DNA from 3 places in the Frateuria sp. GZRe14 genome. Region 1 is predicted to be linked to each of the others. Evidence: predicted binding sites of a transcription regulator. Region 1 holds the regulator's gene; each other region holds the start of a gene.
The links. Region 1 encodes sigma-54, which starts transcription at its own class of promoters, with help from an activator protein. Its sites were predicted from a motif close to TGGCACGNGCNTTGC; they were not measured.

Region 1 (2,258 bases):
CCGCCACCGGGGCGGGTCTCTTTCGCAGGAGCCGGACGAATCAGCCGATCTGGCGCGCTTCGCGCGCTTCCTGCTGATGCTTGTCGGTCACCTTGTCGCGGTGGCGGCGCAGTTGCGCGGCGAGTTTGTCGAACACCATGTCGATGGAGGCATACATGTCGGCGCCGCAGGCCGCCGCATGCAGGGCGGCGCCCGTGGTGCTGAGAGTGGCGTCGGCGCAGTGCTGCAGCTTGTCGATCGACAGCACCATGCTCAGGCCCAGGCACCTTTCGTCGAGGCGGGTCAGGCGATCGAGCCGGGATTCGGCATGCGCACGCAGGGCGGGGGTGACTTCGATCTGCTGGCCGGTGAGTTGGAACTGCATGGGGCGCCTCCTCTGGTACAGGCCGCCGTGGGGCGGCGGGTTCGCATGCCGGTGATTGGTGCCGGCATGCCGGTCTTCATTCGGTATGGGATCGTTCGGGCCGGTTCCAAGTGGTGGGTTTCAGGCGCCGGTCAGCCGGCGCGTTGTCGCTCGCTCGAGCTGGGGATGCGCAGAGCCTCGCGGTACTTGGCCACGGTGCGACGCGCGACCTGGATGCCCTTGCGGTTGAGCTCCTCGGCCAGGGCCTGGTCGGACAAGGGCTTGCGTGTGTCCTCGCCGTCGATGAGCTTCTTGATCATCGCCTGGATGGCCGTGGCCGAAGCGCCGCCGCCATCTTCGGTGGAGACGCCACTGGAGAAGAAGTACTTCAGTTCGAAAGTGCCGCGCGGCGTGTGGATGTACTTGCGCGTGGTCACGCGCGAGATGGTCGATTCGTGCATGCCGACCTCTTCAGCGACTTCGCGCAGGACCAGCGGGTGCATCGCTTCCGGGCCGTAGTCGAGGAAGGCGCTCTGGCGGCGCACGATCGCATCGGCAACCTTCAGCAACGTTTCGGCGCGCGACTCCAGGCTCTTGATCAGCCAGCGCGCCTCCTGCAATTGGCCGCGCATCCAGCTGGCGTCCTCGCCGCGCGCCTGCGCGATCAGGCTGCAGTAGTGCTGGTTGAGGCCCAGCCGCGGCTGGCAGTCGGGATTGAGGCTGACCTTCCAGCGGTTGCCTTCCTTGTAGGCGTAGACGTCCGGCGCCACGTACTCGACCGGCGTCGCGTCCAGCGCGGCGCCGGGACGCGGGTCCAGGCTGCGGATCAGCAGCGCCGCGGCTGCGACGTCTTCCTCGCTCGCGCGCAGCTTGCGCGCGAGCTTGGCGACGTCGTTGCGTGCGAGCAGTTCGAGCTCGCCGGCGACGATCTGCAGAGCGAGCCCGCGATGCGGCGTATCGGCATCGAACTGCTCCAGCTGCACGCGCAGGCAGTCGCGCAGGTCCAGGCTGGCGATCCCGGTGGGATCGAAACGCTGCAACTGGCGACGCACCGTCTCGATTTCATCGATCGTCGCGTCGAGGTCCGCCGGCAGCGCGGCGAGCACGCCTTCGATGCCTTCGGCAAGGTAGCCGTCGGCGTTGAGCGCATCGATGATGACCGTCGCGATCAGCCGCTGGCGCGTGTTGAACGGCGAGAGGTTCAACTGCCACAGCAGGTGTTCCTGCAAGGTCTCGGGCGCGGCGTTCTGCGGTTCGAAATCCTCATCGCCGCGGCTGCCGGAGGGCGCGCTGCTGCCGAGCGAGAAATCGATCGGCGCCTCGGCTGGCGTGTCGGTTTCGCCCCAGTCCGCGACGTCGTCCGCGTTGTGGTCGACGGTCGGCGCTTCGGCCGGGGCGGCGGAGAAACTCTCTTCCTCGGTTTCGCCCGGCGCCGATTCCTCCTCGAACTCCAGCAGCGGGTTGCCCTCGGCGATCTGGCGCAGTTCCGCTTCCAGCTCCAGCTGCGACAGCTGCAACAGCCGGATCGCCTGCTGCAACTGCGGCGTCAGGGTGAGCTGTTGGTTGAGTCGGAACTGGAGCCCGGGTTTCATGCCAGCCGTTGCGGAGAGACTTGCGGTCATCCTACCCCGGTGGGTGTGACGCGACCATAGCGATGGCAGGCTTCGACGGGCCGTGCGTCACATCACCGCTTCAGAGCTTGAATTCGCGTCCCAGGTAGACCTCGCGCACCTTTTCGTCGGCGAGGATGTGCGCCGGCGTGCCGCGCGAGAGCACCTCGCCGTCGTTCAGGATGTAGGCGCGATCGCAGATGCCCAGCGTCTCGCGCACGTTGTGGTCGGTGATCAGGACGCCGATGCCGCGTTCCTTCAGGTGCCGCACGATGCGCTGGATCTCGCCCACCGAAATCGGGTCG
Region 2 (2,258 bases), 240 kb from region 1:
CAACTGCGGCGCGATCCCCGCCGAGCTGCTGGAAAGCGAGCTCTTCGGTCACGAGAAGGGCGCCTTCACCGGCGCGATCAGCACCCGCAAGGGCCGCTTCGAGATGGCCGAGGGCGGCACGCTGTTCCTGGACGAGATCGGCGACATGAGCCTGACCATGCAGGTCAAGCTGCTGCGCGTGCTGCAGGAGCGCGTGTACGAGCGGGTCGGCGGCACCAAGAGCCAGCGCTGCGACGTGCGCATCATCGCCGCCACCCATCGCAACCTGGAGCAGGCGATCGCCGGCGGCCAGTTCCGCGAGGACCTGTTCTATCGCCTGTCCGTGTTCCCGCTGGAAATGCCCGCGCTGCGCGAGCACCTGGACGACCTGCCGGTGCTGATCGGCGAATTCAACCAGCGCCTGGCCCGCCGCGGCCTGGGCAGCGTGCGCTTCTCCGCCGGCGCGGTGAACGCGCTGCACCAGTACGGCTGGCCGGGCAACGTGCGCGAGCTGTGCAACCTGGTCGAGCGCCTCGCGATCCTTTACCCGCACGGCGAAATCCGCGCCAGCGACCTGCCGGAGAAGTACCGCGGCCGCCAGGCCGTGGAGGAAGCGCAGGGCGCCTCGCTGCTTGCGCTGATGGACGGCGCGCCGATGCCGGCGTCGATGGCCGCCGCCGTGGCGGTGTCGCCCGACGCGACGCTGCTGCCCGAGGGCGGGCTGGACCTCAAGGACCACCTGGCCGACATCGAAGTGGGCCTGATCCGCCAGGCGCTCGACGTCACCGGCGGCGTGGTCGCCCACGCGGCCAAGTTGCTGCACATGCAGCGCACCACGCTGGTGGAAAAGCTGCGCAAGTACGGCCTGCAGAACAGCCTGGCCGCGTAAAGCGGGAAACGGGAAGGGGAACGGGGGCGTCGGCCGCGCGCCGGTTCGGCGGCCCGCGCATCCGCCGACATCCGTTTCCGCCCGGCCACTGTCCGCATCGCACGCCGCCTGGACCCGCACGTTTTCCCGTTTTCCGTTCCCCCTCCCCGTGGCACGCCTCGTGCAGTCATACCCCCAGAACCTGCCACGCGCCGGAAACCCGACATGAGCACGATCGACGTCAACAACCTGCTCGCCCAGATGCGCCAGATCTCCAGCCAGGTGCGTCCGGCGGAGACCGCGCTGAAGGCGGCGCCGGCGGCGAAGGCGGACTTCGGCGCGCTGCTGAAGGAATCGATCGGCAGCGTCGGCCAGAGCCAGCAGCAGGCGGGACAGATGGCGGCGGCGTTCGAGCGTGGCGATCCGGGCGCGGACCTGGGCCGCACGATGGTGGCGATCCAGAAGGCCGACCTCTCGCTGCGCACGATGACCGAAGTGCGCAACAAGCTGGTCGATGCCTACAAGGAAATCATGAACATGCCGGTCTGACCGCCGGCAACACGTTCTCCCCTTTGCTTTACGGATGATTCGTTCCCATGGCTGACAACGCCATCGCCACCACTGACAGCTCTGCCAACCGCTTCGATCTCAAGCAGCTTGCGCGCAGCCCGGCCTCGCGCCAGTTGCTGCTGCTGGTCGGCATGGCCGCGGCCGTGGCGCTGGGCGTGGCAGTGGTGCTGTGGTCGCGCGGACCCAACTGGGGCCTGCTCTACGCGGGCCTCGGCCAGCAGGACGCCGCGGCGATCACGCAGGCGCTGCAGTCGACCAACACGCCCTACCAGCTCGGCAACGACGGCAGCTCGATCATGGTGCCGGCCTCGGACCTCGCTGCGGTACGCCTGCGCCTGGCCGGGCAGGGGCTGCCGCAGGGCACCGCCACCAACTCCGTGCCGCAAGCCGATTCGCCGTTCGGCATGAGCGACCTGGCCGAGCGCACGCGCTACCAGCAGATGCTCGAGACCGACCTGGGCAACACCATCGGCAGCCTGCAGGGCGTGCGCGCCGCGCGCGTGCACCTGGCGCTGGCCAAGCCCTCGGCGTTCATCCGCGACAGCCGCGAGGCCAGTGCCTCGGTGCTGGTCACGCTCTATCCGGGACGGCAACTGGACGCGAGCCAGGTGGCCGCGATCGTGCATCTGGTCGCCGCCTCGGTGCCGGACCTGGACGCCAAGCAGGTGTCGGTGATCGACCAGCAGGGCCAGCTGCTCACCGGCAGCGACCCGGACAGCGCCGCCGCCGTCGGCGACAGCCGCCTGCGCCTGGCCACGCGGATCGAAAACAGCTACGCGCAACGCATCGAGGAATTGCTCACCCCATTGGTCGGGCCGGGCAAGGTGCACGCACAGGTCTC
Region 3 (2,258 bases), 220 kb from region 1:
CACCACGTCGCCGGCGTTGTCGACGATCTGCACCAGCGTGCGGCCGCCGCCATCGGGCACGTTCACGGCACCATCGAGGCTTCCGCCCTGCAGGCGACCGACCGCCGAGGGCACGGTGACGTTGCGCCCGACCATGCTGGAGGCCTGCAGCAACTGGTTGCCCTGCATCGACTGCGACAACGCGTCGAAGGAGGTCTGCAGGTTCTGCGTGGCCGAGACCTGGTTGATCTGCGCCAGCTGGCTGACCATCTGCGAGGAATCCATCGGCTGGGTCGGATCCTGGTTGCGCATCTGCTGGATCAGCAGGCTCAGGAAGTCGGCCTGGCTCAGCGTCTTGGTCTGGCCCAGCGCGCCGGCGGTGCCGGCGGCGTTGCTGGAGTTGATTGCGAGGTCGCTCATGGCCGCTCCTTACTTTCCGAGGTCCAGCGTCTTCTGCATCAGCTGGCGCGCGGTGTTCATCACCTCGACGTTGTTCTGGTACGAACGCGAGGCGGAAATCATGTTGACCAGCTCGTCCACCGGGTTGACGTTGCTCTGGTAGACATAGCCGTCGGCATCGGCCAGCGGGTTGCCCGGCTCGTAGCGGCTGGTGATCGCGTTCGGGCTTTCGGTGACGCCGAGCACCTTGACGCCCTCGCTGCCGGCTTCGGCCGGCTGGCCGTCCAGCCCGTTGCGGATCGCCGCGAACAGCGGCTCCTTGGCGCGGTAGGCGGCATCGGGCGTGCTCGCCACGCTGTCGGCATTGGCCAGGTTGCTGGCCACGGTGTTGAGCCGGGTGGACTGCGCCGCCATGCCGGAGCCGGCGACGTTGAAGACGTTGAAAAGCGACATCAGCCCTGGCCTCCGGTGATCGCGGTCCGCAACATGCGGATCTGCGCGGTGATGAAGGCCATGCTTGCCTGGTAGTGGACGCTGTTGGCGGCGAAGGCGGCCTGTTCCTGCTGGGCGTCGACGGTGTTGCCGTCCATGCTCGGCTGGGTCGGCACGCGATAGGACAGCGTGTCGCGCGCCTGCGCCACCGGATCGATCTGGCCCTGGGTCGGCGCGGCCAGCGGCAGGTTGCCGTCGCCGTTGCCGCCGGCGGCGGCCAGTGCCTTGCGGAAGTCGACGTCGCGGGCGAGGTAGCCGGGCGTGTCGGCGTTGGCCAGGTTGCTGGCCAGCACTTCGGTACGGCGCTGCCACAGCGCGAGCGCGCCGGTGTGCATGCCGAACAGGTTGTCGATGGGTTGGCTCATCGCTTGCCTCCGCGGTCGATGTGTCCGCACGGGGCTTGAGGCAAGTTGTGTGCCATGGGGGCGCGAAGCCTCGCCGCAGCTGGCTTTGCGCGGGCGCCGGGGTTTACGTCCCCGGCGCGGAGTCGGTTTTCCGACGGTCCTTCAGGGCGGGCCTGAAGCCGACCGTCAGGCCGCCGGAAACGGTTGGCTGACGCCTACCCTAGGCGAGCCCTTCCTCGGGCAGCAGGTCGATGACCGCCTGCGCCAGCAGGTCCGGCTGGAACTTGGCGATGAAACGGTCGGCGTTGACCTCGCGCACCATCGCCTCGTTGAACAGGCCGCTCAGCGAGCTGTGCAGCACCACCTTCAGGCGCCGCAGCGTGGGCGTTTCGCGGATGGCGCGGGTCAGCGCATAGCCGTCTAGCCGCGGCATCTCGATGTCGGACACCACCAGGTTGACGCCCTCCCCCGGCGGCGCCGCAGCCAGCTCGGTCAGCCGATCGAGCGCCTCGCGTCCGTCCTGCGCCACCACGCATTCGATGTTCATCTGCTGGAAGATGCTGATCAGGCGGCGGCGCGCGACCACCGAATCGTCCGCCACCAGCACGCGGCGCGGGCGCAGCGTGTGGGCGCCTGCGGCGCGCTGCATCTGGGTGGAGAGCTCGCCCGGTGCGCCGTCGATGCTCGCCAGCACGTGTTCCACGTCGACCACCGCCACCAGCGCACCGTTGATCCGGGTCACCGCGTTGACGCGCGGTCCGAAGCCGAGCGCGGCGCTCGGCGCGACCAGCGACTCGCCCTCGCAATGCACCATGTTCCTGAGGTCGGACACCAGGAAGCCCTGCACCGTGCGGCTGAACTCGGTGACCATCAGGTGCGCGGACGGCTCGGCGACCAGCGCCGGATAGCCCAGCGCGGCAGCCAGGTCGATCACCGGGATGGTCTGCCCGCGGTAGTCGCAGCTGCCGGCGATCAGCGCGTGGGCGCCGGGCATGCGTTCCAGCGGCGGGCGGCGCAGCACCTCGCGCACCTTGAACACGTTGA

Region 2: the regulator sigma-54 is predicted to act here: its motif matches at 1,018-1,032, upstream of fliE (flagellar hook-basal body complex protein FliE).
Region 3: the regulator sigma-54 is predicted to act here: its motif matches at 1,276-1,290, upstream of flgB (flagellar basal body rod protein FlgB).

Annotation. Positions count from the first base shown of each region.
Region 1 covers NZ_JBHZGJ010000001.1:730,123-732,380, forward strand. The annotation lists gene hpf (ribosome hibernation-promoting factor, HPF/YfiA family) at 41-364, opposite strand; gene ACFWZ1_RS03215 (RNA polymerase factor sigma-54) at 496-1,935, opposite strand; gene lptB (LPS export ABC transporter ATP-binding protein) at 2,036-2,258, opposite strand, start outside.
Region 2 covers NZ_JBHZGJ010000001.1:972,119-974,376, forward strand. The annotation lists gene ACFWZ1_RS04325 (sigma-54 dependent transcriptional regulator) at 1-868, shown strand, start outside; gene fliE (flagellar hook-basal body complex protein FliE) at 1,073-1,396, shown strand; gene fliF (flagellar basal-body MS-ring/collar protein FliF) at 1,444-2,258, shown strand, end outside.
Region 3 covers NZ_JBHZGJ010000001.1:954,592-956,849, reverse strand. The annotation lists gene ACFWZ1_RS04255 (flagellar hook assembly protein FlgD) at 1-399, opposite strand, end outside; gene flgC (flagellar basal body rod protein FlgC) at 409-831, opposite strand; gene flgB (flagellar basal body rod protein FlgB) at 831-1,235, opposite strand; gene ACFWZ1_RS04240 (chemotaxis protein) at 1,435-2,258, opposite strand, start outside.